Regions from separate parts of the Priestia sp. YIM B13489 genome, predicted to be linked through region 3. Evidence: predicted binding sites of a transcription regulator. Region 3 holds the regulator's gene; each other region holds the start of a gene.
What was found. The regulator Rex, encoded in region 3, represses fermentation and respiration genes when NADH is low (regulators of the CRP and FNR family bind a similar motif). The targets are predictions, from matches to a motif close to TTGTGAAATATTTCACAA.
Positions count from the first base shown of each region.

Region 1 (6,515 bases), 3.0 Mb from region 3:
CTTTTCGACTTTTATACCTAGTATTTTAATTAAAATGTCTGTCCACTCTGCATAAAGACAGCACCTAATTATTTAGGTGCTGTCTTTATGTAAAAAAAGATTTCTGAATCTTCAATCAACTAACTTTATATTACCGGAAACTGATATAAACAAGCTATAACTTTGTTATAATGTCTGACACAAATAATCTAATGTTATCTTTCTTTTTATAGTTAGCATAAAACATCTTCAAGGAAGCAAGAAAGCAAAAGAACCCTTGTGGCAGTAGGGGTTCTCGATGAGGATATTTTCTCGTTAATGCAGCTTTTTATATATCTTTGACATACTAACGCTTTAGTAGGAGACGAACGAGAAAAAAATGTATAAAAAGCGCATGTTTTATACATATGCTCGTACGGAAAAATATAGTCTATATAGCAAAAATATGTTATTATGTGTCTGCACATGCATTTTATAGTAAAAAGCCACCTGTCCTGCAAATACTGGGTGGCTTTTTATTTTGCTTACCTTTTGACTGGACAAATTATAACCCAATACTATATTTTAGATATGTACATGTATATATTACACTTTTATCAACTATTAAAAGCAGCTATGATCAACCACACATGTAAGAAAAGCCCTCAATTAATTTTGAGGGCTTTTCTTACATGTGTCTCCCCTAAGTATAAATAGTGAAACTTTAATAATATGTAAAGTACTTTATTATTTACTTAATGCAATCAGATATATCTAAAGACTGATCGTGAAAAAAGATAACTATTTAGTTATCTTTTTTTCTTACCAATATAAAGCAAATGTGACGAAACGCCTAAAGTATAAGGGTCGGTTGCTGTTTTCTTTAATAATTCAATTAATCGATCAAACTCAACTTGTCCCTTGTCTGTCCAATAATTCCATTGTTCTTTAGATAAAAGAGAACCAATACTAGATGATCCAATTAGACTTAAGGTTTCAAATCCATTAGATTCCATAAAAGGATTAATTTCTTGTAGATCAAAGTAATATGCTCCTGTAAATCTTCCTTCATCCTGATGATTAAATTCGCCAGTAGCAATAAACTCTTCGATATTGTCCATTGTATTATTGGGTTTCCACGCCTCTGGATTTAACAGTGAAGAGATAGCGTGCCTAATTCGGGACATAAAGGCAACAAATACAACTCCCTCATCTTTTGTCACGCGGTACAGTTCTTTAACAGCAGCATCACGATCTTGTTCATTCTGTAGATGATACATTGGCCCCATCATCAAGGAAGCATCGAACTCTTTGTCTTTTAATAAATTTAAATCCTTTGCATCCATAATATGAAATCCATTAAATTGATTAAAAAGCTCAAGTTCTTGTGCTTTATTTTCAGCTACCTTTACTAATTTAGGAGTGAGATCAGTTAGCGTTACCTGAAATCCTTTCTCGGCTAGTGTCATTGCATATTTACCAGGATCAGCCCCATTATCTAATATACTGCCGTTTTCCGGTAGATACTCTTGTATATAATGCCAGTTTATTTGAAACTCTAAGGGTTCTCTATCTAGGCGTCCCCACTCATCAAATGTTGAGTAATAATCCATAACTTTGTTCATAAAAAAATTCCCCTTCTATGTCTTATGCAACTTCCAATAAATATAAGTATTATTTATTTTGTAGAATTTGTAAACTATTGATGGAGATTACATACAAAGTTAATTAACATAATGTGCGTTATGAATAGTCAAGATATCTAAAATCTTTGTCCATTGTTCTTAAAAAGAATATATTTATATGTCAACTATAACTCCTAGTCAGAAACTAAAAATATGACATCTTTGTTAACAACAAGGTCTTTCTCTTCTTTATCTCGAAATAACCTACTTGTAGAAAAAAATGGTAAAGGAGAAAAATTCTTATGCAAAAAATAAAATCCTCTCTTACAGGTCGCCTGGGTGGTTATACAAAGGAAATGATGAAAGATTTAAATGTGCCAGGAGCAGCAGTCGCAATCATAAAAGATAGAGAAATTATTCTTTCTGAAGGATTTGGGTATCGCGACATTGAAAATAAAAAACCTGTTACACCAAGTACACTGTTTGCAATTGGTTCATCTACAAAAGCTTTTGGGACGCTTTCTCTAAGTTTACTTGCTCAGCAACAAAAGTTTAATTGGGATAAATCTGTTCAAACGTATATTCCTGCTTTTTCACTCCATGATCCTCTAGCAAGCTCACAAACTACAGCTCGTAATTTGGCCTCTCATCGTTCTGGTGTTAGTCGTCATGAATTACTATGGTATGGATCTTCACTAACACGAAAAGACATCGCAGAAAAAATTCAATATTTGGAGCTAGATGCAATTGACTGGCGTAAAAGAGCTATAGAAGATACAGCTAAATTTAAAGAAATGATGAAAGAATTAGATAAGCCTCTTCCACAAGTAAAAGAGACAACCCTTACACATGCAGTAGAAGAATATACAGGGATATTTGAGCATCCTGCATATGGGAAAATGGAAGTGTATAAACAAAACGATACGTTATATTTAAAGTGGGAATCAGTTAATATAGAGATGAAACATCATCATTACAATGTATACACGACAAAGTGGAATCTTTCTCATACGGAAATGACTGTGTTAATTGCCTATGAGATGGACGTAGAAGGCGAATTATCACAGTTTAAATTGCATTTACCACCAATGTTGAGTACAAAGCCGATTGTATTTAGTAGACTCACAGATAGGATTTCATAAAATTAAACATAAAACTTACCACTTAAAATAATGAAAAAAGTATTAGACGAGACGCACCTTCTCGCTTAATACTTTTTTCATTATTTTATTTATATATCTCACTAAATGGTGATGTTCAACATACCTTTTCAGAATTTTTTCTTGGAAGATCGGTAACATATTCTGTTTACATAAAACAGCTTATAAGAATTTATCTGTACATACGTAAAAGCCATTTAAGACTTATCTTAAATGGCTTTTACAATGTTTATGTTATTTCATTTACTCATCAATAATTATGGTATCAGCGTTTATATCCTCGAAACAAAGATTTACTGTTCTTTGTTTCGCTCTGGTTCTATGTATTGTTCCAGCTGGTATAAGTAACGTATCATTCGGTTTTAACACGGCTGTATCCCTATCTTTAAAATCAATTAAAAGTTCTCCCTCCAAAACCATAAAAAGCTCATCTGAATTAGAATGATAGTGCCATTTGTATTCGCCTGAAAATACAGCTATACGAAGACAGTGATTATTAATATTCGATACAGGAAAATTCAAGTGTTGATCTTTAATATCTTTTGTAATTTCTTGAAGATTAATCTTTTCCAGCTCTAATTTCTCTAGCATTACAATTCCCCTTTATATGTTATCTATAATAAATTCAATTTAATTTCCCCATGTAAACTAAACCATTTGAACGATTTCCATTCATAGTTGTATATTCTACTTTCTTGTATTCTAAGGTTTCAAATTGATCTACCCATTCTTTCACACGTTCTTCGCTATGATGACGTAAAATGGCCCCATCTGGTAATTCAAAAACCCCGTATGTATGATACTTAGTGAGTGCCTTTTCATAACGTAATTTATTTCTTTCATCACTATTCAGTAGAAAGTCGTTGATGTAAATAATACCTCCTGGCTTTAGTACCCGTTTAATCTCATTTAAAATAGCGTTTTGTTCCTCACTTTTATGAACACATGTTAAAACTGCAAAAAGTAAGACAGCATCCAAAGAATCATTAGAAAAAGGAAGCTTCCCACTTTGAATAACTTGAAAATCGATTTCTGAGTTATGAGACTTAGCTCTTTTAATCATTTCTTCTGAAAAGTCTACACCATGTAAATTGTTATAATCGTAACTTCTTAATTCCAATAAAGTCCGTCCATACCCACAACCATAATCTAATATGGCAGCATTGTGATTAACATGTGTTAGGAATAATTCAGGTTGAAAAGGCGTAGTAAATTCTTTTTTATTAGCTACTTCATTCCAATATTCATCTTGTTTGATCATCTTTATGAAACAACTCCCTATTGATCTATCAACTTTTATTGCATCATAGCATGTAAAAACATAAAATAATGTGAGATATCTCATATTTTTATAATAGTAGGAGAAAAAATGAAATTTTTAAACGAGCCTATGCAAAGTTACTATATCGAGAAATACTCTATTCAATCACTTTTTTCCTTTCCAATTACTCCATTTATTCAGGTCTGCGAATTTGAACGTGGTGAATTTATCTATAAGGAAGGCTCCTATCCTCAATATATTTATTATCTTGTTGAAGGTAAGGCAAAACTCTATGTTACACACGAAAATGGGAAAGTGTCCTTGATTAATTTTTTACAAGCTCCAACATTTATGGGGGAAGTGGAACTATTAAATTCACAAAGATATTCTAAAGCTATACAAACTGTCACTAAAACCATTTGTTTAGCTATTCCTATTAACACCTGTAAAAATAAGCTCTTAACAGATGTAACATTTCTCAGATATTTATGCAGTTTTTTAAGTGAGAAAGCAACTAAAATTTCAGCAAAGTATACACAAAATCAGGCCTATCCACTCGAGAACCGTCTTGCTGCTTTTATAATGTTGTCGGCTGATGATAACTTTTATAAAGAAAAACATACTGAAGTATGCGAATACTTGGGTGTATCATATCGCCATCTACTCCATGTACTAGCCCAGCTATGTAAATCAAAGACTATTGAAAAGCAGTCGCGAGGTTACATTATTAGGGACAAAGAACGTTTGAAAAAATTAGCTGAATTAAATTAAAGACACTCATAATAACCTCGTTTCATAAGAAAGATGACTATATGTAAATGATATAAAATGTAGTTGCCATAATCGCATGTATCGAAAACATTCTAGAAGAGCCAATCCCTTTATAAGTCTTGGCTCTTTTGGGCTAATCATATTTAATTCATAGCTCAATGATGGAATACACGTATACCTGAATGTGCCATGATCATCCCATATTCATTTGCTGCCTGTGTAACTTGTTCATCTCGTAAAGAATTTCCTGTTTGAACCACATATTTAACGCCACTTTGAGCCGCACGATCGATATTATCACGGAAAGGTAGAAAAGCGTCGGATGCATAGGAAACGCCTTTTAATCTTTTTAGCCATTCTCGTTTTTCACTCTTACTTAGCCTAGCAGGGACCTCCTCAAAACATTGTTTCCAGTGCTCATTTTCTACCTCAGTAATATCATCATTCAGCCATCCATCAATTGCATTATTAACTTCTACACGAGAAATGCCTTCTCTGAACTTCATGTTAAGGGCTCTTGGATGTTGTCTTAGCCACCATTTATCAGCTTTTTCAGCAGCCAACCTCGTACAATGAATACGGGACTGCTGTCCAGCACCAATTCCAATTGTTTGGCCATCTAATGCGAAACAAATGGAGTTTGATTGTGTATATTTTAATGTAATAAGAGCAACAAGAAGGTCTCTCTTTGCATGATCAGGGATATCACATTGAGTCGTAACAATCTGATTGAAAACTTCTTTCCCAATCTGTACATCATTTCTTTGTTGTTCTAGAGTAATGCCAAATATCGTTCTTTTTTCAATTAGATCAGGCACATAATTTGGATCAATCTCTAAAATTAGATATTTTCCTTTCTTTTTCTGTTTCAAAATCTCTAGTGCTTCTTGAGTGTAGCTTGGTGAAACAATCATATCAGAAACCTCTGTTTTGAGGAGGTTAGCTACAGTTATATCCACTTCATCACTAAAAGCAGCACAATCTCCAAATGAAGACATCCTATCTGTCCCACGCGCTCTTGCATAAGCAATCGCTAATGGAGACAGGTCTAGGCCTTTAACAAAATAGGATTCAGTAAGTGTCTCATTTAGTGGAGAGTACACAGCTGCACCTGCTGGACTTACGTGTTTAAAGGATGCAGCTGCAGGTTGATCAGTAGCCTGTCGAAGCTCCTGAACCAGTTGAAAAGCGTTTAATGCATCTAGAAAGTTAATATAACTCGCTTCTCCATTTAAGATTTTAATAGGCGTGTTTTTAGCATTCCGAACTTTAGCTTTACTTTGATTTGGGTTCATTCCGTACCGTAAACCAATCTCTTTCATGTAAAAAATCCCCTTTCTAAATAAAAAAAGTATTTGAACTCATGTTCAAATACTTTGCCCAGGCGTACGGCCGTTATCTATGTGCTTCCTCATGGTTCTCCATGTTTACGCCAGTAACACATAGTCTGTTTTATAAGAAAATTTTACATAATAACAGTAATTTTAACAATACATTTAGCCGAATTTTTCTTTTTTAGTTGTATATGATATACAGATCTAGTTTACATAATACAGCTTTCCGGGACACATGAAGAAGGAAACCCTTTGGCGTAGAAGGATTTTACCTTTTTAAGTCCAAGTAAGATAGTAATAGTAACTTATAAAGCAATTGAAGGATGCAGAAATGGAGGGAAGTAAAGTTGCCTAACAGCGAGTATCCATACTATTTTATAAAGGTAGGTAAATTATATTACGTATA
Region 1 is NZ_JBHZOQ010000053.1:35,194-41,708, forward strand. It holds gene ACFX4W_RS05895 (class I SAM-dependent methyltransferase) at 768-1,583, opposite strand; gene ACFX4W_RS05900 (serine hydrolase) at 1,886-2,725, shown strand; gene ACFX4W_RS05905 (cupin domain-containing protein) at 2,987-3,316, opposite strand; gene ACFX4W_RS05910 (class I SAM-dependent methyltransferase) at 3,369-4,004, opposite strand; gene yeiL (transcriptional regulator YeiL) at 4,113-4,775, shown strand; gene ACFX4W_RS05920 (phosphoribosylaminoimidazolecarboxamide formyltransferase) at 4,931-6,097, opposite strand; ZMP/ZTP riboswitch at 6,147-6,225, opposite strand; gene ACFX4W_RS05925 (hypothetical protein) at 6,457-6,515, shown strand, end outside.
Region 1: a site for Rex is predicted at 4,073-4,090, ahead of yeiL (transcriptional regulator YeiL). Genes of this name have one in related genera too.

Region 2 (14,870 bases), 640 kb from region 3:
AAGGTGAGTACCCCAATCCGTTGTAGAGCCATTACACGGCGTCCACAAACCATTTACATTGGAAAAATCAATTTTTTTAGCATGGTTGACCGTTAATTTTCCTGTTTTATCATCTCGGTCAACTTGTGTAAGCGTCATTGAAGCGGGAAGACCGGAAATCTCTTTTCCAGCATTATTAACAGATTCATATTCATAATGTGAAATAATATAAGACTTACCGTTGATGGTGATAAAGCTGTTTGAATCCGGTGCGTCTGATACGTACGGTGATGGCTTATCGGGAACGCTTCGGTCAATAATCGGATCCCCGTTTGCATCGATCGGTGTACCTGCGGCGATTAATTCCCCTTTATTATCGACAATTTTATCTTTTGAAAGAAAGAGCTGGTTATAGTTAAGCGGCGTTTCTTCAACGCTTCCATCTTTATACGTTACTTTTACAGATGCCTCTGTATACGTTTTAATCATATTTTCAATCGTAGTAGGTGCTTTCATTGGCTGAAACTCGACGCTTTTGATTTGTTTTGGATGTTGAACTGGGTGATGCTCTGCTGCAAAAGCAGAAGCGGCACTAGAAGCTAAAAGGGTGAGAGATAGTCCAAGAGATACTCGTTTTTTCATGGTTGATAACCTCCAAATTGTATTCATACACTTATTAAATCATTTGATTGTTGAGGAAATATAAAGAGAAGCGCTGGATTTGTTGAGCTGTTGTTAAGAACGTTGAACATTTATATGACAAGTTTAACTAGAAGTTATTCAGCTATCTTTCAGAATTTGTTCAGATAGCATTCAGCCGGGCTTCACAGTGCATTCATGGGCCGCTCTTACAATAAAGACATAGCTAAAGGCGACAAGAAGCGCTTTGGCTCGTACAGCAAAATTGAAAGGTATTTTAGCAGAAAAAAACGTCACTCAGTTCGATGCTTATACGGGGCAAGAGTGCTCATAATTTTTTATCTTAAAACATAAAACATACATTTCATTTTTTATTCATATCAAGCAGAGGGTGTTTCAAGGCATCCTCTGCTTTTCTATTTATAACTAGAAACGGGGCTGTTTATCTATGTTAAGATAAATGTAGATTATTGTTGTAAAATGGATAGAACTAGAATGAAATAAATTAAATAGATAGGGTGTACACATGAGAAAAGAAGTACAAGTTATAGCCAAAGAAGCTTTTATTAAAAAAGTGAACAAGGGTTATCCACTCATTGAAAAAGATGCGCTTGTTGATGGTCATAAACTGCAAGAAGAAGGGGTTATTATTAACTTGGTCACTCCCAAAAATCAATTTTTAGCCAAAGGCTATTATGGAAAACAAAACAAAGGCTACGGATGGATTCTTACGAAGAAGAAAAATGAGCAAATTGACGCGGCGTTTTTTGCTAGAAAAATTCAGCAAGCTATTTCGTCTCGTCATGACTTTTATGCGTCTGAAGACACAACTGCTTTTCGTGTATTTAATAGTGAAGGTGACGGAATCGGTGGCTTGATTATTGATTATTATGACGGATATTACGTCATGAGTTGGTATAGTGAAGGAATTTATCAATTTAAAGAATACGTCATTGAAGCCTTAAAGTCTGCGCCTAACTTTAAAGGGCTGTACCAGAAAAAACGTTTTAACGTAAAGGGGCAGTATATTGAAGAAGATGATTTTGTAGCAGGGGATAAAGGTGAATTTCCTTTAATTGTAAAAGAAAATGGTATTCGTTTTGCCGTTTACTTAAATGACGGAGCGATGGTGGGAGTCTTTTTAGATCAGCGAGACGTCCGTAAAACGATTCGAGATAAATATGCAAAAGGAAAGACCGTGCTAAATATGTTTTCGTATACAGGCGCATTTTCAGTGGCGGCCGCTCTTGGAGGAGCTGCGAAAACAACAAGTGTCGATTTAGCCAATCGCAGCTTGGCTAAAACAATTGAGCAATTTAGTGTAAATGGAATTGATCACGAAGCACAGGACATTATCGTAGAAGATGTTTTCAAGTATTTTAAATATGCGGTCAAGAAGAACATGACCTTCGATCTTGTGGTGCTAGATCCGCCGAGCTTTGCCAAGTCGAAAAAGCATACGTTCAGCGCGGCAAAAGACTACAAAGATTTATTAAAAGAAGCCATTGCTCTTACAAAGCCAAATGGTGTCATTGTAGCATCTACGAACGCAAGCAATTTTGATATGAAAAAATTCCATTCGTTTATTGAAAAAGCTTTTAATGAAAAAGGGGAACAGTACAAAATGATGGAGCAGTTCGCTCTTCCAGCTGATTTTAAAACAATAAAAGAATTTAAGTCAGGTAATTATTTAAAAGTCGTGTTTATTCAAAAAGTAAATCGCTAAATGCAAGGCTGCATGATGAATTCATGCAGTTTATTTATTTTCAAAAAAATAACGCTTACAAGCTATTTTGAAGGGAATAAAATGAAGGTAAGAGATAAATATTGTCAATATATATGATAAAATAATAAAGGAATTATGCTCAACACTTCACAATTTTACAATATCATCCTTACGAAACGTATTTTTACAATTATTTTATTTTAAATGGGATAAGTATTGAGTACGAAGTGGAAAGAGCATACTATTACTATTATTTAAAAACATGAAAGGAGAAAGATTATGGCTGAAACAACAAAAAAGCCTGCCGGCGAAGTGAAATTTATTCCTTTATTAATTTGTCTGGCAATCGGACTTATTTTATGGTTTATTACACCTCCGTCCGGACTTGATTTGAAGGCTTGGCACTTATTCGCTATTTTTGTGGCTACTATCGTAGGGCTTATCATTAAACCATTGCCATTGGGCAGTGTAGCTATTTTATCTTTAACCATTATTGTATTAACTAATACATTAACGCTTGAACAATCGCTCAGCGGTTTTCAAAATACGACGATTTGGTTAATCGTTATTGCATTCTTTATTTCTAGAGGTTTTATTAAGACTGGTCTAGGAACAAGGGTTGCCTATATCTTCGTTCGTTTGTTCGGTAAAAAGACGTTGGGACTATCGTATTCTCTTATCGTAAGTGACTTACTTTTATCACCTGCAATGCCGTCTAATACAGCACGAGCTGGAGGAATTATTCTTCCAATCATTCGTTCTTTATCCGAAACATACGGATCGAGAACTGGCGACGGTACGGAGCGCAGAGTCGGTGCTTTCTTAACAAAAGTATCGTTTCAAGGAGATATGATCACATCCGCTATGTTCGTAACAGCAATGGCGGCCAATCCTCTTGCGGTTAAAATGACGGAACAAATTACAGGCAAGACTATTTCATGGGTTGGCTGGGCAGCGGCTGCAATCGTACCTGGAATTATTAGTTTAATCGTTATTCCGCTCGTTATTTATAAGCTGTATCCGCCAGAATTAAAAGAAACGCCGGAAGCATCTGAAATTGCAGCAAAAAAACTAAATGAAATGGGTCCGCTAAAGAAAGAAGAATGGTACATGATTGGCGTATTTTTACTTCTTCTTGTGTTGTGGATTTTTGGCGCTAATTTAAATATTAATGCAACAACAACTGCTTTTATTGGTCTATGTGCGCTGCTTTTAACGCAAGTGTTAAGCTGGTCGGACATCAAAAAAGAACAGGGAGCATGGGATACATTAGTCTGGTTTGCTGTTTTGGTTATGATGGCAACTTTCTTAAATGATCTAGGCATGATTCCTTGGTTCAGTGATCTGATGAAAGGCACTGTTAGCCATATGTCTTGGATGACGGCGTTGATTGTATTAGCTATTGCATATTTTTATTCTCACTACTTTTTTGCGAGTAACACGGCTCACGTCAGCGCTATGTACGCAGCATTTTTATCTGTCATCGTGGCCGCTGGTGCGCCTCCGTTACTGTCAGCATTAATTTTAGCGTTCTTTAGCAATTTATTTGGCTGTTTAACTCACTACGGAAGTGGACCCGCACCGGTGTTCTTCGGTAGTGGATATGTAACGCAGCAAAAATGGTGGTCGCTCGGCTTTTTAATTTCAATTATTCATATTATCATTTGGATTGGAATTGGCGGCTTGTGGTGGAAACTGCTAGGTCTATGGTAAAAAAACAGTGGCGCAGGCCACTGTTTTTTTTATGCTTCAGCCCAAACGGATACAGAGCCGCCATTTACAGGGAATTGTCCGTAGCCATCTTCTTCAATCACAACTTGGTCCTCTCGGTTGTTTGTGAAGTCAATCCACGTTTGTCCACTTCGGTGTTCGCCGACGAACATTCTCTTTTCGCCATCTTCACCGTTTGACATCACCACAGCGCATCCAGACTTCTCAAATTCCTCTACACCATGCCTTACCCATCCAATAGTATTCGGGTGATCAAAATAATCGTCTTGCTGGCCGTATGCTTTGTCATAGCGTACATGCAAGAGAGTGGAAATATCTTTTTCTTTTCCTTCAATTGGGTGCTCTCCGCCTATCCCAAAATAGTCTCCGTAAAACACACAAGGATAACCGTCTTCACGAAGTAAAATTAGAGCGTAAGCACTCTGTTTGAACCAATCTTCTACCCAAGATTCTAAAGATTCATTTGGCTGAGAGTCATGGTTATCTACAAATGTGACAACATTCAAAGGGTGAGTCTTGACTAATGTATCATCAAAAATCGTGGTTAAATCAAAATCTCTTCCTTGCTGAGAGGCTTCATGCAGTTTATAGTGCAGCGATACGTCAAACAAATCGATTTGATAATCAATCACGTCTAGGAATTCCTGACAGGCTGTTAACTCTGGATTCCAAAACTCTCCCACAAAATAAAAGGGCTTTTCTTGAGAAGAGGACAATTCGTGGGCAAACTCTTTAATAAAATCGTGGTTAATATGTTTAATGGCGTCTAATCGATAACCGTCGCACTGCAGAGTGTCTGCTAACCATTTTCCCCATTTGATCATTTCTTCTCGAACTTCAGGATGATCGTAATCAATATTCGCAAACATTAAATAATCGTAGTTGCCAAACTCTTGATCCACATTTTCGTTCCAGCTTTTGTTTTCTCCGGCAATACGAAAAACGCCTTCTTTTCCATTTTTATCATCGTAATCAGTGCCGTTAAAATGATTAAAGTTCCATTTGAAAGAAGAATATTGATCGCCGCGCCCTTCAAATGTAAACTTTGTCCAACCTTCAATTTCAAAAGGTTCAGAAATTTCTTCTGTTCGGTTCATGGGGTCCACTTCAATGACGTGGAACGTTTCTTTTTCATCTGCTGCAGCTTTATGGTTCATTACAATATCCACATAGACATTAATTCCATGATTATGACAGGCATCAATCGCTTCATGCAGCTCTTGCTTGGTTCCATACTTTGTACGAACGGTTCCTTTTTGATCAAATTCGCCAAGATCGTATAAGTCATAAACGCCGTAGCCATTATCCTCTGATGAAACACCTTTTGTAACCGGGGGAATCCACACGGAATCAATTCCTTGTTCTTTTAGTTGAGGAGCGAGCTCTTTGAGGCGTTGCCAATGCTCGCCATCAGCTGGCACATGCCATTCGAAAAATTGCATAATTGTATGATTCCGTTCCAAGTTAAATCATCCTCCTTTTAAATAAAAAGATATAATCGCTCACGGATAGTTCTTTAGAATCAAATGAGGAATTGATTATATTTTTTCTTTTAACGTTCCTGTTATCCCTATTCCTTAAACCTTTTTCAATGTTTGAAGCTTAAGAAAATCTTAAAATGTTTTCTTCTTTTTTCTTAAAAAATGCAGTTTACAGTAAAACCCATAGACGAAATGACCCATGATATACTTTTGAAAGGAGTGTTAGAAATCAGTGAACGAATATATGATTTTAGTTGTAGGTGCTGAGCTGTTTGAACGATTTAAAAGAGGGGACACTTCAAGACAAACCGATGGCTCCGGACTTGGGTTAGCTATTGCTAAGTCAATTATTGATTTGCACGGAGGAGAACTGAATATTAAAATTGACGGAGATTTATTTAAAGTAACGATTATTCTTTAATGTGAGTGAATATAAACAGCATATCTAGTAAAAAAGAAAAGCAACCTCATTATGCTGGTTGCTTCTCTTTTTTTAGCGTTCGTAATTTTATTCCGCAACCGCAAAGCGTACTGTGCTTTAGTACTTTTATTTCTCTATCACACTGATTACATCTTATTTCTTGTCCAATCATTTCTTCACCCCTTCCTCTTTTTACAAGAATTTAAATAAGTATCCATAAAATATGGATACTTATTTAGTGATAAAATGTTAAACTAATTGAGAATAAATGAGAATATGAAATGAGAAAAATACCTTTATTTTCTCATTACAAAAACTGATATCTTTATTTTACTTGCTGCGGAACAGACAATCCTAAACCATCTGCAATGCGTGTTCCATACTCTGGATCCGCTTTGTAGAAGTGCTGAATTTGACGCAGTTTAATCTCTTCTTTTTCTACAGGCTTCATAGCTTCAACGATGTTTGCAACTAGTCGCGTACGCTCGTCTTTGCTTAGAAGGCGGTATAAGTCACCTGCTTGCGTGTAATGATCGTTATGATCATATGCAACACTATCAGCAACGCCTGAAACAGGGTATGCCGCTTGTTTGTTTTCGTGAGATTCTGTCGGGCCGCCAAAGCTGTTTGGCTCATAATAAACAGAACGGCCGCCGTTATCGTCAAAGCGCATTTGACCGTCACGCTGATAGTTATTTACTTCATTGCGCGGACGGTTAATCGGTAGCGCTTGATGGTTAGCACCCACGCGGTAGCGATGTGCATCGCTGTATGCAAATAGTCGACCTTGCAGCATTTTATCAGGTGATACGTCAATTCCCGGTACAAGCGTTCCAGGTGAGAATGTAGCTTGCTCCACTTCGGCAAAATAATTTTCTGGATTGCGGTCCAAGACCATGCGACCTACTTCAATTAACGGGTAGTCTTTTTGTGACCAAACCTTTGTTACATCAAACGGATCAAAGCGATACGTATCAGCGTCTTCTAATGGCATAATCTGAACGTACAGCTTCCATGAAGGGAAATCGCCTTTTTCAATGGCATTAAATAAATCTTCAGTATGATAATCTGGGTTTTCACCAGCTAGCTTTGCAGCTACGTCTGGAGACAGATTTTTTACGCTTTGCTCTGTTTTAAAGTGATATTTTACCCAAACGCCATCTCCTTTGGCATTAACCCATTTAAATGTGTGGCTGCCAAATCCATGCATATGGCGTAAAGTTGCCGGGATACCGCGGTCAGACATTAAAATAGAAACTTGATGCAAAGATTCAGGAGATAAAGACCAGAAATCCCAAACGGCCGTCGGGTTTTTTAAATGTGTGCGTGGATCGCGTTTTTGTGTATGAATAAAGTCAGGAAATTTAATCGCATCTCGGATGAAAAATACAGGTGTATTATTTCCGACTAAGTCGTAGTTTCCTTCTTCTGTATAAAATTTAACAGCAAATCCGCGAGGGTCGCGAACGGTATCTGCTGAGCCGTTTTCACCAGCTACTGTTGAAAAGCGAGCAAATAGAGGTGTTCGTTTTCCTACTTTAGAAAGGAAAGCTGCTTTTGTATAGGCTGAAACATCATTTGTCACTTCAAAATAGCCGTGGGCACCGGCGCCTTTTGCGTGTACGACGCGTTCAGGAACTCGCTCTCGGTTAAAATGGGCTAATTTCTCTAAAAGGTGAACATCTTGAATTAAAGTAGGTCCGCGTGAACCAGCGGTCATTGAATTTTGATTATCTCCAACCGGAGCTCCCCAACTAGTCGTTAGGTTATTCTTGTTTGTTGTCATCTTAGAACCACCTCTTATTTGAATTTTATTATGTTAGAAATAATAATAACATTTTTAAATAAAAAATCAATACTAAATTATAATTATTATAATTTAAATTGTTAATTTTGAGATGTAGTCAGTGGGGGATACGCATGTGGAATGTACGAACTATTTTAAAAATTTTCTGTATAGTATATTTAGTTTAATAATAAAAATGCCTGGTGTGCAATTATTTTGACCGGCTATTACCATATCAAAAACACGCTTGCTTATATAAGCAAGCGTGTTCGTTTTATATATTTTGTGATAAGTTTGCTTTCGCTGCCAGTTCAGCCTGAGGCGTGCGCCAAAGCTGCGTCCATTTTTGAATCGCAGCAATCATAATAATGAGACCGAGTATAAGCATGATGATTGAAAGAGTTGCATTTAATATGCTGTAACCTGCCGCAGCTTCATTTAAATAGACATTCTTAACCATCCAATAACCTGCGTAGTTAACCGTTACGTAAAGGTAGGCTAGCGGAATAAGGCAAGTAAGCATATAGGAGCGTTTATCTGCAATTCTAAGAATAACGGTTGCTCCAATAATTAAACCAATAGAGGCCATTAACTGATTCGATACGCCGAACAGCGCCCAAACTGAGCCAATATCTCCTGAGAACAATAAATACCCCCACATAAAACAGGCTAGGGCGCTTGCAAAAATGGACCCCGGAAGCCAGTCTACTCGCTTCAATGGCTTATAAAATTCACCGAAAAAGTCTTGAATTAAATAGCGGGAAACGCGTGTACCCGCGTCGATAGCAGTTAAAATAAACACTGCTTCAAACATAATGACGAATTGGAAAAAGTAAGAAGACAGGTGGCTGAACCAAGGAATTTCTGTGAAGATATATGTCATTCCTACGGCCAGTGTAACAGCCCCGCCTGTACGGCCTTCTAAGTTTAGACCAATCTCTTGGCTAAGCTGAGGAAGAGCTGTCACGTTCATGCCGAGCGTTTTGAACACTTCAGGTGTAGAGTTGATTGCAAAATAGTCTCCAGGATGTAAAGCTGTTGCGGCAATTAATGCCATAATTCCTACCAAGCATTCGACTAACATCGCCCCGAAGCCTACAACTTTAATGTCACTCCAACGGTCGAGCATCTTAGGGGTTGTCCCTGAACCAACAAATGCATGGAAGCCGGAAATAGCACCGCAGGCGATCGTAATGGAAATGAACGGCCACACGGGTCCTGCTAAAATAGGGCCGCCTCCGTGAATAAATTCAGTAACTGCAGGAAATGGAATTGCTGGATTTACGAAAAACACGCCTACAATCAGCGCGATAAAGACACCAATTTTCATAAAGCTGCTTAAATAATCTCGAGGTGCTAAAAGCAGCCAAACGGGCAAGGCCGCTGCGAAAAATGCATAAACGGGAAGAATAATTGAAAGTGTTTTAATATCTAGCGTTAAAAAATCTCCTAAAGCTGTTCCTTGAATATAAGGACCGCTAAATACGGCGATTAAAATTAAAATGAAGCCGACGGTAGAAGCCGCTTTTAAATTACCGGTTTTTTTGTGGTAAATACCTACCCCCATTGCGATCGGAATCGTAATTCCAACAGCGAATGTACCCCAAGGGTTTTTCTCAAGTGCGTGTAGCACGACCATAGATAAACCGGCCATTGTGATGGTAATGATAAAAAGCATAGCTAAACCTGTACAAAAACCAGCGACAGGTCCTAGCTCTTTTTTAGCCACTTCGGAAAGCGACTGGCCTTTTTGGCGCATAGATGCAAATAACACAACCGCATCGTGAACGGCTCCTCCGATTACAGCTCCGATTAAAAGCCAGAGCAGTCCGGGCAAATAGCCAAACTGAGCTGCTAAAATAGGTCCAACAAGCGGACCAGCAGCTGCAATAGCTGCAAAGTGATGACCAAATGTTACCCATCGGTTGGTTGGCACATAATCTTTCCCATCTTCAAACTCATGTGCTGGCGTTTTTTGCGAATCGTTTAGTTTCAAGACCTTAACAGCCATGAATGTTCCGTATAGCCGATACGCAATCATTAAAATACAGATAGATCCAATAACAATCGTAACCGCATTCATTACAAATCCCCCTATCCCTTAGTTGTCTGATGTTTGTACTACTACACAACGTTATGTAATTGTGTGTTCCCCTTACAACTTTCATTATAAAAGAAGAAAGCGCTTTTATCACCAGTTTTTCCCTTAATTATTTAAAAAATTAGAAAGTTCAAATTCCCTTTGAAAAACTATAAGACTTTTCGCATAATCTCTGCTATAATTTTTTAAAAAATTAGTACGCATTTAGGTGTTTTAGTTAGGGAGATGAAAAGAGTGAACCATCGTCAAGAGTTACAAAATAGCAAGCGTATCGTAGTCAAAGTAGGGACATCTACGTTGACCTATGATAATGGAGATATTAACTTAGCACGCATTGAAAAACTAGCGCGTGTTTTATCCGATTTAATGAATGCAGGAAAAGAAGTTGTGCTTGTTACATCAGGTGCCGTTCAAGTGGGAGTAAAAAAACTAAAGTTAAAGGAAAAGCCAACTTCTATTCGAGAAAAACAAGCAGCGGCCTCTGTCGGGCAATGTGAGCTTATGCATATCTATAGTAAATTCTTTGGTGAGTACAGCCACATCGTTGGTCAAGTACTGTTAACGAAGGATGTAATCGAAGATGAACATGTGCGCAATAACGTTGTGAATACGTTTGAAAAATTAATTGAAGATAAAGTGATTCCTATTGTGAATGAAAACGATACGGTTGCCATCGATGAGATTGAAAACATCGTGCGCTTCGGCGATAACGATAATTTATCTGCCATTGTTTCGGTTTTGATTCACGCAGACTTACTCGTTATTTTATCTGACATTGACGGTTTCTTTGATTCAGACCCCACAAAAAACCCTAACTCTAAGTTAATGAAAGTAATAGATGGCATTACACCGGAACTTGAAAATTTTGCTGGAGATAGTGGAACTGACGTTGGAACAGGCGGAATGGTCACAAAGCTTACCGCTGCTAAAACAGCTACAAGTGCAGGCGTAAGCTTAATCTTAGCAAATGGTAAAGAGCCAAATATTTTGCGAGATATTATTGAAGGCCAAGAAATTGGAACGTTATTCTTAAAACAAGCTGAAGGAGTAATGAAATGAGTGAATTGCAGCTTAAAGGAAAGCAGGCAAAAGATGCCTCTTATTTCTTAGGAAATGTAACGAGCGAACAAAAACAGCAGGCACTTTATAAAATGGCGGCTGCTTTATTGAATCAGCAAGAAGCGATTTTAAAAGCCAATGAATTAGACATAGAAAAAGCCGTTCAAAAAGGCACATCAAAAGCGATGTTGGATCGCCTATCTTTAAATAAAGAGCGGATTCACGGAATGGCAGACGGCCTGCGCCAAGTAGCTGCGCTTGCGGATCCAGTAGGAGAAGTGCTGTCTATGGCGAAGCGACCAAATGGCTTACAAATTGGGCAGCAGCGTGTACCTATTGGTGTCATAGGAATTATTTATGAAGCGCGTCCAAACGTTACGTGTGATGCAGCAGGCTTATGCTTAAAAGCAGGAAATGCAGTTATCTTGCGCGGAGGCAGCGAGGCGTTTTATTCGAATCAAGCGATTGTTTCTGTATTATCTCAAGCTGCGGCAAGTGCAGGGTTGCCTGAGCATAGCGTACAGCTTATTGAAGATACGTCGAGAGAAACAGCACTGGAGTTAATGAAATTAAATGAATATATCGATGTATTAATTCCTCGAGGCGGTGCTGGTTTAATTGAAGCAGTGGTAAAAAATGCAACGGTTCCCGTTATTGAGACAGGAACTGGGAACTGCCACATTTATGTCGATGAAGAATATGACGGTGACATGGCGGCCAATATTGTCATTAATGCAAAAACATCTCGTCCAGCGGTGTGTAACTCAGCCGAAAAGCTGATTATCCATAAACGAGCGGCTCATGAATTTTTGCCGATTATTGTTCAAGCGCTACGAGAGAAAGATGTAGAAGTACGCGGTGATGAACGTGCGGTAACAATCGTTCCAGATCTTGTTCCCGCAGGGGATGAGGATTGGAAAAAAGAATACTTGGATTTCATCATGGCGGTTAAAATCGTAGATGATATCGATGAAGCGATTTCTCATATTAATGTTCATAGTTCACATCACTCTGAAGCGATTGTAACAACAAATTATGCTCATGCTCAGCGTTTTTTACAGCGCGTTAATTCAGCCGCTGTTTATGTGAATGCTTCAACGAGGTTCACGGACGGAGAAGAGTTTGGTTTCGGGGCAGAAATCGGAATTAGTACACAAAAGCTTCATGCGCGTGGACCAATGGGATTAAAGGAATTAACAACGCTAAAATATATTATTTACGGAGATGGACAAATTCGATAAAAAAGAAGCCTGAGGCATATGCCCAGGCTTCTCTTATTTCCATATACGTTCAATTTCTTCAAGTGACTTTCCTTTTGTCTCCGGAACCCACTTCCATATAAACAAAAATGAAGCGAGACACATAAACATAAAGAATAAAAATGTAAAAGATCCTCCAGCTTTGTTCCAAAGGATAGGGAAAAACTGAGATACAAACCAATTAGCTATCCACAAGAAAAACGTAGAAATAGACATTGCATAGCCTCTCGCGTGATTAGGAAAAATTTCAGAAATCACAACCCATACAACCGGTCCCATAGAAATATTAAAAAGAAATAAATAAAAAACAATAAGTAAACTAGTAGTCAACCCTTCAGTACCTTGAGAATGAAACCCAAAGGAAACGAGAAGCTGCGTAACGGCCATACCAGCTGTGCCAATAAGCAATAAAGCTTTGCGGCCAATCCGGTCGATAAGCCACATGGAACAAAGAACGCCTAAAAAGGCAGCCACACCAATCATAGACGTAACAAGGAGCGATAAATCTCCTCTAGCTCCAGCTGCTTTAAAAACTTGCGGGGCGTAATAAATAATGGCATTAATTCCGACAAGCTGTTGAAAGGCTGCAAGTAGAATACCAATAAGCAGCGCTTTTCGAAGACAGGCCTCTTTAAAAAGCGAAAGAGAAGCTGGTTGATTTTCTTTTAACGATTGCTCAATATGATACAGCTCTTGGCGTGCAATGTGTGTACCATTGATTTTAATTAAAATGTCCATAGCTTCTAAAGTGCGGTTTGCTTTTACCAGCCACCTCGGACTTTCAGGAACAGGAGAAAGAATAAGAAGAAATAAAAGAGCTGGAATACCAGAAGCACCGATAATGTAGCGCCATCCTGTGGAATTCTGCCAAGCGTCTTCCCCAATAGATAAAATGTAGTCATTTACAAAATAGACAGAAACAATCCCAACGGCAACAGCAAATTGGTATAGAGAGCCTAAGCGGCCACGCATGTGCGGAGGGGCTATTTCAGAAATATAGGTAATAGAAAGAACAGAAGCCATACCAATGCCTAGTCCTCCAATAATTCGAGAAATAATCACAAAAGAGATGGATGAAGATAGCGCTTGCATAATTGCGGATACGACAAATAAAGAAGCTGCTAAAAGTAAGATGCTTTTTCTACCGAATCGATCACTCAGTTTTCCTGAAGCAAGTACCCCAATGGCACCACCGAGCAGCAGACTAGATACAACAAAACCTACCATCGTTGGACCAAGATTAAAATGTACTTTCATCAACCCAATAGCTCCTGAAATGACGGCTGTGTCATAGCCGTAAAGCAACCCTCCAAAAGCAGCTGCACATGAAATGAAAATCACGAAAAATAGATTTCCTTTTTGCTCCTTATACTCGTCAGAAGTTACTTTTACTATCCCCATATAAATTCCTCCTTTGAATCACCGTCACTATTTCAATTAAAAAAACGTTATACGTAAAACGTTTTCATAAAAGATGTTTTTATGTTAAACTAAAAATTGTAAATAATCAAACTATTTTTCACCTTTTATATGAATTATGTACGTTTTGTTATCAACCAATAGGGAAGAAAAAATAGGGGGAAGAGAAATATGGCGTTTATGCAATGTGATTTTTTTTCAGAAGTATTGCAAATAAGTACTTCAATGAACGTTTTGATACCGCAGCACACAAAATCTCAAATTGGTTTACAAACCAATACAAGAAGTGAGAAACACCCTACGCTCTATTTATTACACGGTCTTTCTGATGATCATACGATATGGATGAGAAGAACTTCGATTGAACGCTATGCATCAGAATTAGGACTTGCAGTTGTAATGCCAAATGTAGATCGCAGCTTTTATAGAGATATGGCTTATGGAAAGAAGTATTGGACGTTTGTAACAGAAGAACTTCCTCACTTGGCTAGATCATTCTTTCCGTTATCGGAAAAAAGAGAAGATAATTTTGTAGCTGGCCTTTCTATGGGAGGGTATGGCGCTTTAAAATGGGCGTTTCGCAAACCACATCAATTTTCTGCAGCTGCCAGTTTATCAGGAGTGATGGACGTTGAAGGGCTTGGAGGGCGAGGAGAAGTTCAGTTCTTAGATTATCCTTTGATTTTTGGCATGCCCCCTGTTATTAGACCTGAGGATGATCTTTTCTGGCTGCTTGAAAATCGCCGGCGCTATGGAGAAGTGACTCCGCGTATTTATCAATGCTGTGGAACGGAAGATTTTTTATATCAGGAAAATAAACGTTTTTCCGAGCGTTGTAAGCAAGAGCCTATTTGTTTTACATATGAAGAAGGAAAAGGAAGTCACGACTGGGCATATTGGGATCAAAAAATTCAAGATGTGTTAAAGTGGCTGTTTAGTGAAAAGTAGGGAAGGTAGTTTTCAGTGGTGCCGGCTTCTAGTAGTATAATAAAGAAAAATGTTTACTTGGTCGATAGACTAAAAGAAAATGGGAGTCGGTACGAATGGGGAGAAAAAAAGTCACGATTACAGAAGTAGCAAAAGAAGCGGGTGTTTCATTAGCTACGGTATCAAGAATCTTCAATAATAAAGAAGGTAAAATTAAAATTAGTGAAACAACTAAACAAAAAGTGCTAAAAGCAGCAGCTCATTTGGGGTATCAGACGAATCCATTTGCGGCAGCTCTTCGGGCCCAAAAAACAGGGATTATCGGGATATTAATTAGAGATT
Region 2 is NZ_JBHZOQ010000053.1:2,428,428-2,443,297, reverse strand. It holds gene ACFX4W_RS18230 (PhoX family protein) at 1-621, opposite strand, end outside; gene ACFX4W_RS18225 (class I SAM-dependent rRNA methyltransferase) at 1,145-2,344, shown strand; gene ACFX4W_RS18220 (anion permease) at 2,624-4,057, shown strand; gene ACFX4W_RS18215 (alpha-amylase) at 4,087-5,538, opposite strand; partial or broken gene ACFX4W_RS18210 (ATP-binding protein) at 5,819-5,977, shown strand; gene ACFX4W_RS18205 (hypothetical protein) at 6,027-6,149, opposite strand; gene katA (catalase KatA) at 6,303-7,763, opposite strand; gene cstA (carbon starvation protein CstA) at 8,038-9,846, opposite strand; gene proB (glutamate 5-kinase) at 10,090-10,923, shown strand; gene ACFX4W_RS18185 (glutamate-5-semialdehyde dehydrogenase) at 10,920-12,164, shown strand; gene ACFX4W_RS18180 (sugar porter family MFS transporter) at 12,198-13,583, opposite strand; gene ACFX4W_RS18175 (alpha/beta hydrolase) at 13,773-14,549, shown strand; gene ACFX4W_RS18170 (LacI family DNA-binding transcriptional regulator) at 14,645-14,870, shown strand, end outside.
Region 2: a site for Rex is predicted at 2,480-2,497, ahead of ACFX4W_RS18220 (anion permease). Genes of this name have one in related genera too.

Region 3 (9,868 bases):
AGACCTAGGGTTCGATGAGTATTTTGAAGGAGATGGCGTGACGGTCGTGGAGTGGGCTCATCTGATTGAAGAGCAGCTTCCTAATGAATATATTCAAATCAATATTTACCATGAAAACGAAACGACTCGTAAAATCCTTGTAAAAGCGATAGGCAGTCGGTACGTTGAAATATGTAAGGAGCTTTTTAAAAGATGAAAATGTTAGCCATTGATACATCCAATTTTGTCATGGGTGTTGCTGTCGTTGAAGAAAACAAAGTAATTGGAGAAATTATTACGAATCTAAAAAAGAATCACTCCGTTCGTGTGATGAACGCTGTGGAATCTTTGTTAAAGGATTGTGATATTGCGCCAAGCGAGCTAGACCGTATTGTAGTGGCACATGGTCCCGGATCTTATACAGGTGTACGAATTGGCGTTACCATTGCCAAGACACTTGCTTGGACTTTAAATATTCCTTTAATAGGTGTATCTAGCCTTGAAGCACTAGCAGCAAACGGTCGCTATTTTGATGGGTATATTGCTCCGTTATTTGATGCGCGCCGTCAACAGCTTTATACAGGACTATATGAATGGAATAATGAACGAGGTCTTCTAGAAGTTGAAAGTGATCGACTTGTTATTAATAAGGACTGGGCGGAACATTTAAAGTCATACAACAAACCCATTTTATTCATAGGCAATGATCTTCCCATGCATGAAGAGGCGTTAAAAGAAGTGCTGGGTAAACAAGCTGTATTTGCCCATGTTCAGCAGTTTAATCCAAGACCAAGTGAATTGGCTTTTTTAGGAATGAAGAAAGAGCCGCAGTCTGTGCATACTTTTGTTCCGAACTACATTCGTTTAGCTGAAGCCGAAGCTAACTGGCTTGCTTCACAGCAAAAAGGATAAAAGAAGGTATAAACATGAAACTAACAATTAAGTTTCGTTTAATGGAAGTTAAAGATATTGATCAAGTAGTGAAAATCGAAGAGAAGTCTTTTACGACACCTTGGAGTTCAGAAGCGTTTCAAAATGAGTTAACCAATAATCAATTTTCAACTTACATTGTGATGGAAGAAGGAGAAAATATTATTGGGTATTGCGGAACGTGGATTGTTATTGACGAAGCACATGTAACCAACATTGCCCTATTGCCAGACTACCGAGGTAAGGGACTCGGTGAATTGCTGCTGCGCAACGTGATGGACGTTCTTCGAAAACTAGGTGCTGTGTCAATGACATTAGAAGTTAGGGTATCTAATCATATTGCACAATCATTGTATCAAAAGCTAGGTTTTAAACCTGGAGGTATTCGTAAGAATTATTATTCTGATAACAATGAGGATGCATTAGTTATGTGGGTGAATTTATGAGTGAAAATCAATTAATTTTAGCATTAGAAACAAGCTGTGATGAGACAGCAGCGGCCGTGATTCGAAACGGTCATGAAATTGTAGCCAATGTGGTGGCATCACAAATAGAAAGCCATAAACGATTTGGCGGTGTCGTACCGGAGATTGCATCTCGTCATCATGTGGAACAAATTACGGTAGTAGTTGAAGAAACTTTAAAGCAAGCGAACTTGACGTTTGCAGATATTGATGCAATAGCTGTAACGGAAGGACCTGGGCTTGTGGGAGCACTTCTTATTGGCGTAAATGCAGCCAAAGCGCTAGCATTTGCACACCAAAAGCCATTAATTGGTGTTCATCATATTGCAGGACATATTTATGCAAATCAGCTAATCAAAAAATTAGAATTCCCGCTTTTATCGCTAGTTGTATCTGGAGGGCATACAGAGCTTGTATACATGGAAAGTCACGGTCAGTTTAAAGTGATTGGTGAAACGAGAGATGATGCGGCAGGAGAAGCCTACGATAAAGTAGCCCGCACGTTAAACCTTCCATATCCAGGCGGACCTCATATTGACCGCCTTGCACATGAAGGAGAGCCATTAATTGATTTGCCGCGTGCTTGGCTAGAAGAAGGATCCTATGATTTTAGTTTCAGTGGGTTAAAATCAGCAGTTATTAACACTGTCCACAACGCGAAGCAAAAAGGTGAAGAAATTCTTCCACAAACACTTGCTGCTAGCTTTCAAGCGAGTGTTATTGATGTGTTAGTAACTAAAACGGTTAAAGCTGCAAAGGAATATAAGGTTAAGCAAGTGTTAGTAGCAGGAGGAGTTGCTGCTAATAAAGGACTTAGAGCAGCGCTAGAAGAAGCATTTGCACCATTATCAAACATTGAGCTTATTATCCCGCCGCTATCTCTATGCACGGATAATGCCGCAATGATTGGAGCAGCGGCAAGTGTACGATTTGCTCAAGGAAAACGCTCAGATATGTCATTAAACGCAAACCCCGGTTTAGACTTGGAAGAGTAAGAGACGAATGAGATTTATTTCTCATTCGTCTTTTTTGTGGATAAAAATGATTTATCAACAATATTCAATAAATTTAGAATTGACTGTGGATAATTATGTGGAAAAGTCCGTGCACTCAGTACACGGACATGTTATCAACAAGTTTTAATTATGAAAATCAGACAGATATCCACTATTTATTCACAGAGTGGATAAAGCTTGTCCTAAAGCGCACGAACAAGTAAATAGGGTGAATAAATACGAAAAAATATAGGCTATTCTTCTAGAAGCAGCTGTAATTCTTCCCACTCTTCCATTAATGTGGATAACTGTGAAGAAATTTTTTCATTTTCACCGTTTAATCTTGATACTTCTTCGTGGTTTTGATAAATTTCAGGATTACAAAGAAGTTCTTCATTCTCCGCTTGTGCGGCTTCTAATTTGTTTACTTCAGTTTCAATTTCTTCAATTCGGCGCGTTCGCTGCCTCATCAATTTCTTTTGTTCTTTATCTTGTTTATAAGACTGTTTATCTACTTTTACCGTACGTTCTTCGTTGGCTTTTATATTTTCTAATTCTTTGATTTCCTCTATTTCTGCTTTCTTTTCTACATAATAGTCATAATCTCCAAGAAATTCTTCTACTCCTTCAGGAGATAGCTCTGCTATTTTGTTTGCAATACGATTAATAAAATAACGGTCATGTGAAACAAATAATAGAGTCCCTGGGTAATCAATTAACGCATTCTCGAGTACTTGTTTGCTATCTAAATCAAGATGGTTAGTAGGTTCATCCAAAATTAAGAAATTAGCTTTTTGAAGCATAAGCTTCGCAAGAGCCAAACGTGCTTTTTCACCACCGCTAAGCGTCGAAACGATTTTCAGTACATCATCACCTGAAAACAGAAAATTTCCAAGCGCTGTACGAATTTCTTTTTCAGGTTTGGATGGGTAGTCATCCCAAAGCTCATTTAAAACAGTTTTATTAGATATTAAATTAGCTTGCTCTTGGTCGTAATAACCAACCATTACGTTTGAGCCAAAAGAAATGGTTCCAGTCTTGAAGCTTAGTTTATCCACAATACCTTTTAATAACGTAGATTTCCCAACTCCATTAGGGCCAACCAACGCAAGGCTTTCACCTTTTTTAATCCGAAGGTTTGCGTCTTGGACGACATATTTGTTTTCATCATATCCGATGGACACGTTTTCGAGATTTAAGACTTCATTTCCGCTTTGACGCTCAATTTCAAACGAAAAACTAGCTGATTTTTCGCCTTCGTTAGGTCGATTTATTAACTCCATTCGATCGAGCTGCTTACGTCTGCTTTGCGCACGTTTTGTAGTCGATGCGCGGGCGATGTTTCGCTGAATAAAATCATTCAGTTTTGCGACTTCATCTTGCTGCTTTTCGTACTGACGCAACTCTTTTTCATATCGCTCTGCTTTTTGTACAAGGTATTTAGAGTAGTTGCCCGTGTACTTGACCGTTGTTTTTTGTGTGACTTCATACACTTGATTTACGACCTTATCAAGGAAGTAACGATCGTGTGAAACAATTAAAATAGCTCCTTCATACCCTTGCAGAAACTGTTCCAGCCATGCTAAAGTTTCAATATCTAAGTGGTTGGTAGGCTCATCCAGAATAAGCAAGTCTGGCTTTGTTAAAAGCAGTTTTGCAAGAGCCAAGCGCGTTTTTTGTCCACCGCTCAAGGAGGAAATAGGGGTGCTATAGTCAAAGTTTGAGAAACGGAAACCGTGAAGAATAGATCGTGTATCCGCTTCATATTGATAGCCGCCTAAATCTTTGAACGTTACTTGAAGCTGATCGTACTCTTTGGTTAGTTTTTCGTATTGAACTGAATCATTAAAAATGTCTGGATCGCCCATCTTCGTTTCAAGCGTACGTAATTCTTTTTCCATCTTCTTTAACGGAGCAAAGACTGTCATCATTTCTTCCCATATGGAGAGTGTTGACTCAAGAACTGTATCTTGTCCCATATAATCAATGGAAACACCTTTAGGTTTAATAATTTCTCCGCTGTCATAAGAAAGCTGCTCAGCAATAATTTTTAATAAAGTTGATTTACCAGCACCGTTTCGTCCCACTAGGGCAATGCGGTCTTTTGATTGTACTTCTAACTTTATATTCGATAAAATGGGTTCTGCCCCATAGTATTTTGTAATACCGTTCAATTGTAGAATAATCATTTTTTCACCTCTAGTAGTATATCCATAGTGTATTTTAACATATTTTCAACTACAAGTTCTTCCTACAAGCGTTTGTAATTTGTAGAGGGACAAGAACAAATGATGAAGCGAATGTTTTGATTCATGAAATAAAATGATTTTACCTGCACATTTTATACAGGATACTATGTTAAAATAAGAGATAAGTGCATCTCTGAACTTATATATGATGGATGTAGAAAATCCGTCATGACTAACAAACGGATCCTTTGAAGGGCTAATTGCTTCGTTCTAGCTACCGACTTTAAGTATTCCTGGATAGACAAAAGGCGTCGGGGTGTGAAGCGGAGTATATATAAAACAAGAGAAAAGAGAGAGAATTGGAAGCGCTACCTCAAGGCGGTTGAGGCTTTGTGAAAGGTAATGCAATATGACTTGAAAATGTTAGTAATGACATACATGAACTGAGGGGGTACAACGTGAACACTGAACAATTAAAAATACCACAAGCAACGGCTAAACGATTGCCGCTTTATTATCGTTTTTTAAAAAACTTGCATGCTTCTGGTAAACAGCGTGTTTCGTCAGCGGAGTTAAGTGAGGCAGTGAAAGTTGATTCTGCTACTATTCGCCGGGATTTTTCTTACTTTGGAGCATTAGGGAAAAAGGGATACGGCTACAATGTGAATTATTTACTTACATTTTTCCGTAAAACGTTAGACCAAGATGAAGTAACGAAAGTAGCACTGATTGGCGTAGGGAATCTGGGAACGGCCTTTTTAAATTATAATTTTATTAAAAATAATAACACCAAAATTGAGTGCGCTTTTGATGTGATAGAAGATAAAGTCGGTACAAAAGTAGGCGACGTGCCGGTTTATCACCTTGACCAATTGGAAGATTATATGAGTGATGATATCTCAGTGGCGATTTTAACCGTTCCTGCCACTGTGGCTCAGCAAATTACCGATCGTTTAGTGAATTGCGGAATTAAAGGGATTCTAAACTTCACTCCTGCACGCTTAAACGTACCGGATGAGATTCGACTGCATCATATTGATCTGGCTGTAGAATTACAGTCGCTTGTCTACTTTTTGAAAAATTATCCTGTTGAATAAGATGGACTGTGTTACGATTTCCTTAAGTCTAAATTAATAAGGAGAGTGGGAATATGGGGATTGGAGCAGGCAGTTGGATTATTATTGCGATTGTAGCACTGCTTATTTTTGGACCGAAACGGTTACCGGAGCTAGGAAGATCAGTCGGGCAAACGCTTAGAGAGTTTAAGCATGCCGCTAGCGGTGCCTCAGAAGATCGTGAAAAAGATAAACAGCGTCAAGTAGATGACAAAGAGTAAAAGGGTGATCATAGTATGACCGAACAAGAAATGTCAATATATGATCATATAGGAGAGCTGCGAAAGCGCATTTTAATTGTTTTATTTTTCTTTGTCATTGCCACAATTGGCGGCTTTTTTATAGCGGATAAGGTTATTGTCTATTTACAGCATGCTGATGAGGCAAAAAATTTAACGATGAATGCATTTAGGCTAACAGATCCAGTTAAGATTTATATGCAGTTTGCTGTTATTATCGGCTGTGTACTTGCAGCTCCTGTTGCACTGTATCAACTTTGGGCATTTATTAGTCCTGGTTTATATGAAAAAGAGCGTAAGGTAACGCTTGGATATATTCCTGTTTCCATTTTTCTCTTTATCGGCGGTGTCTCTTTTTCTTATTTCGTGTTGTTTCCATTTGTCGTCGATTTTATGACGCGCGTTTCTGATGAGCTGAATGTAAACCAAGTGATTGGCATTAATGAATACTTTTCTTTTTTAATGCAGCTCACACTGCCTTTTGGCCTGTTGTTTCAGCTTCCTGTTGTCGTCATGTTTTTGACGCGATTAGGAATTATCACGCCTATGTTTTTATCTCAAATTCGAAAGTATGCCTATTTCGTACTGCTAGTTATTGCCGCACTTATTACACCACCAGAATTGCTCTCGCACATGATGGTGACAGTGCCGCTCTTAATTTTGTATGAAATCAGCATCATTATTTCCCGCATTTCGTATCGCAAAGTGTTAAAGGCAAGGGCAGAGCAAGAAAGAGAAGATGTTAGTATGTAAAAAAACCACTGAAACAGTGGTTTTTTTATTTAGATGAATCATCTTGATTTTTATATTGCTGCTGCAACTTTTTAATTTTATAGTGCAAGATAAAAATGCGCACCGCAAATCTGAAATCGAACGCGGCTACGAGTGCAAATAAGATCGTGGGGAAATTCCACACGGTTTCCTGAGCATTTTGAATAGCCAGGTAGGTGAATAAAACCCCCATAATAATATAAATAAACCCTCGTGTTAAAGGGATATTCTTCATAAAAACATGCCTCCAAAAATAAACTGCATTTGTTCTGCTTGCTTTTGCATTTCTATAATTTTATCTGCAAAAATAGTTTGAGATAAAATAACGACTGTATTCATCAACACGTGAGCAATAATGGGTACAATAATTAGTTTTGTTCTTGCATAAAGGAATGCAAATACAAATCCCATGGCTGTATACACGAGCAAATGTTTAAAATCCCAGTGTACGGCAGCAAAAATAAGGGAACTAATAAATGCAGAGACAAAGAAATTATATCGTTTGTGAAGAGAGCCGAAAATAATCTTTCGAAAAATAATCTCTTCTAGAATTGGTCCAATAACAGACGTAACGACAATTAGGAACGGCGTTGCTTTAACAAGATTAACAATATTTTGTGTGTTTTCAGATACTTGGGTAATGCCAAGAGCGTGCTCAATCATACCTGCTACAGCTTGACCAGCCATAGCCAGGAACACCCCAAGGACTGACCAGACCACAGTTACCGTTGTTCCCGCATGTTCTATACGCATGGACATGTCACGGCGCAGCAGCAGTAAGACAATAAGTAAACCAAGGATAAAGCTAATGATGGTCCAATAAGTCAAAAGCATGACATTCGCTGTTCGAACTGGATATTGATCAAACATTCCTGTTAATTTTAACAGCGGTATACCAACAACTCCTGAAAACTGCATAAGGATGTAGGTGAGGATAACATACCAATAACGTTTTTCCAATCTTCTATACTCCTTTAAAAGGTTTTTATGTATATATGTCGAAGAAGTACTGTAAAGTTAGTAATTTCTTCTTGCTCGTATTGTAACATACATATTATTGAACAGAGAAAAGAATGCTTTATTTCTCAAAATCGTCGAAATCTAAAACTATTATATGTAGTTTTCGTAAATTTTAAATTTTTTTTGTTTAATACTTGCAAAAAAAACCCACTTTGTTTTAATATAATAATTGTGTTAGCACTCGTTGAGGTTGAGTGCTAATAAAAATGCAAACATATTATTTGAGGAGGTTGTTTCACTTGTTAAAGCCATTAGGTGATCGCGTAGTGATTGAACTTGTAAAATCTGAGGAAAAAACAGCAAGCGGTATCGTGTTACCGGACAGTGCAAAAGAAAAGCCACAAGAGGGTAAAATTGTTGCTGTTGGTACAGGCCGAGTATTAGAAAGCGGTGAGCGTGTAGCTTTAGAAGTAGCTGCGGGCGATCGTATCATCTTCTCAAAATATGCGGGTACTGAAGTGAAATACGAAGGTACTGAATACTTAATTTTACGCGAAAGCGATATTTTAGCTGTAATCGGCTAATGTTAACCACAAACTTATCATACGTAAAAAATAGATTATTAAGAACATCTTGAGGAGGTCAAAGAACATGGCAAAAGACATTAAATTTAGCGAAGAAGCACGTCGCGCAATGCTACGTGGTGTAGATACATTAGCAAATGCTGTAAAAGTAACGCTTGGACCAAAAGGTCGTAACGTTGTATTAGAAAAGAAATTCGGTTCACCGCTTATTACAAATGACGGTGTAACAATTGCAAAAGAAATCGAATTAGAAGACGCATTTGAAAATATGGGTGCTAAATTAGTAGCCGAAGTTGCTAGCAAAACAAACGACGTTGCTGGTGACGGTACAACTACTGCAACAGTTTTAGCGCAAGCAATGATCAGAGAAGGTCTTAAAAACGTAACGGCTGGTGCTAACCCAATGGGTATCCGTAAAGGTATGGAAAAAGCAGTAGCTGTAGCGGTTGAAGAACTAAAAGCAATCTCTAAACCAATTCAAGGTAAAGATTCAATTGCTCAAGTAGCGGCTATCTCAGCAGCTGACGAAGAAGTAGGTCAATTAATTGCTGAAGCAATGGAGCGCGTTGGTAACGACGGCGTTATCACACTTGAAGAATCAAAAGGTTTCACAACTGAATTAGAAGTGGTAGAAGGTATGCAGTTTGACCGTGGGTATGCATCTCCTTACATGGTAACTGATTCAGATAAAATGGAAGCTGTATTAGATGATCCATACATCTTAATCACAGACAAAAAAATCGGTAACATTCAAGAAATCTTACCGGTATTAGAGCAAGTTGTTCAACAAGGCAAGCCTCTATTAATCATCGCTGAAGACGTAGAAGGCGAAGCTTTAGCAACATTAGTTGTGAACAAACTTCGTGGTACATTCACAGCTGTAGCTGTTAAAGCTCCTGGTTTCGGTGATCGTCGTAAAGCAATGCTACAAGACGTTGCGATCTTAACAGGCGGAGAAGTAATCACTGAAGAGCTTGGTCTTGACTTAAAAACAGCAAGCATCGATCAATTAGGTCGCGCTTCTAAAATTGTCGTAACAAAAGAAAATACAACAGTTGTAAACGGTGCAGGAAACGCAGAAGATATCCTAGCACGTGTAAACCAAATCAAAGCTCAGCTTGAAGAAACAACTTCAGAGTTTGACCGTGAAAAATTACAAGAGCGCTTAGCGAAACTTGCTGGTGGCGTAGCTGTAATTAAAGTTGGTGCGGCAACTGAAACTGAGTTAAAAGAACGTAAATTACGTATTGAAGATGCATTAAACTCTACGCGTGCTGCGGTTGAAGAAGGTATCGTAGCTGGTGGTGGTACTGCATTAGTAAATATCTATAATAAAGTAGCGAGCATCGAAGCTGACGGTGACACTGCTACAGGTATCAACATCGTATTACGTGCGATTGAAGAGCCTGTACGTCAAATCGCTCACAACGCTGGTTTAGAAGGATCAGTAATCGTTGAGCGTTTAAAAGGCGAAGCAGTTGGAACTGGATTCAACGCTGCAACTGGCGAGTGGGTAAATATGCTAGACACTGGTATCGTTGACCCAACAAAAGTAACGCGTTCAGCTCTTCAAAATGCTTCTTCTGTAGCGGCTATGTTCTTAACAACTGAAGCAGTTGTTGCTGACAAGCCAGAAGAAGGC
Region 3 is NZ_JBHZOQ010000053.1:3,075,155-3,085,022, reverse strand. It holds gene tsaE (tRNA (adenosine(37)-N6)-threonylcarbamoyltransferase complex ATPase subunit type 1 TsaE) at 1-196, shown strand, start outside; gene tsaB (tRNA (adenosine(37)-N6)-threonylcarbamoyltransferase complex dimerization subunit type 1 TsaB) at 193-891, shown strand; gene rimI (ribosomal protein S18-alanine N-acetyltransferase) at 906-1,355, shown strand; gene tsaD (tRNA (adenosine(37)-N6)-threonylcarbamoyltransferase complex transferase subunit TsaD) at 1,352-2,368, shown strand; gene ACFX4W_RS21565 (ABC-F family ATP-binding cassette domain-containing protein) at 2,623-4,557, opposite strand; gene ACFX4W_RS21560 (redox-sensing transcriptional repressor Rex) at 5,016-5,654, shown strand; gene tatA (twin-arginine translocase TatA/TatE family subunit) at 5,708-5,893, shown strand; gene tatC (twin-arginine translocase subunit TatC) at 5,909-6,664, shown strand; gene ACFX4W_RS21545 (YdiK family protein) at 6,690-6,917, opposite strand; gene ACFX4W_RS21540 (CPBP family intramembrane glutamic endopeptidase) at 6,914-7,642, opposite strand; gene groES (co-chaperone GroES) at 7,942-8,226, shown strand; gene groL (chaperonin GroEL) at 8,294-9,868, shown strand, end outside.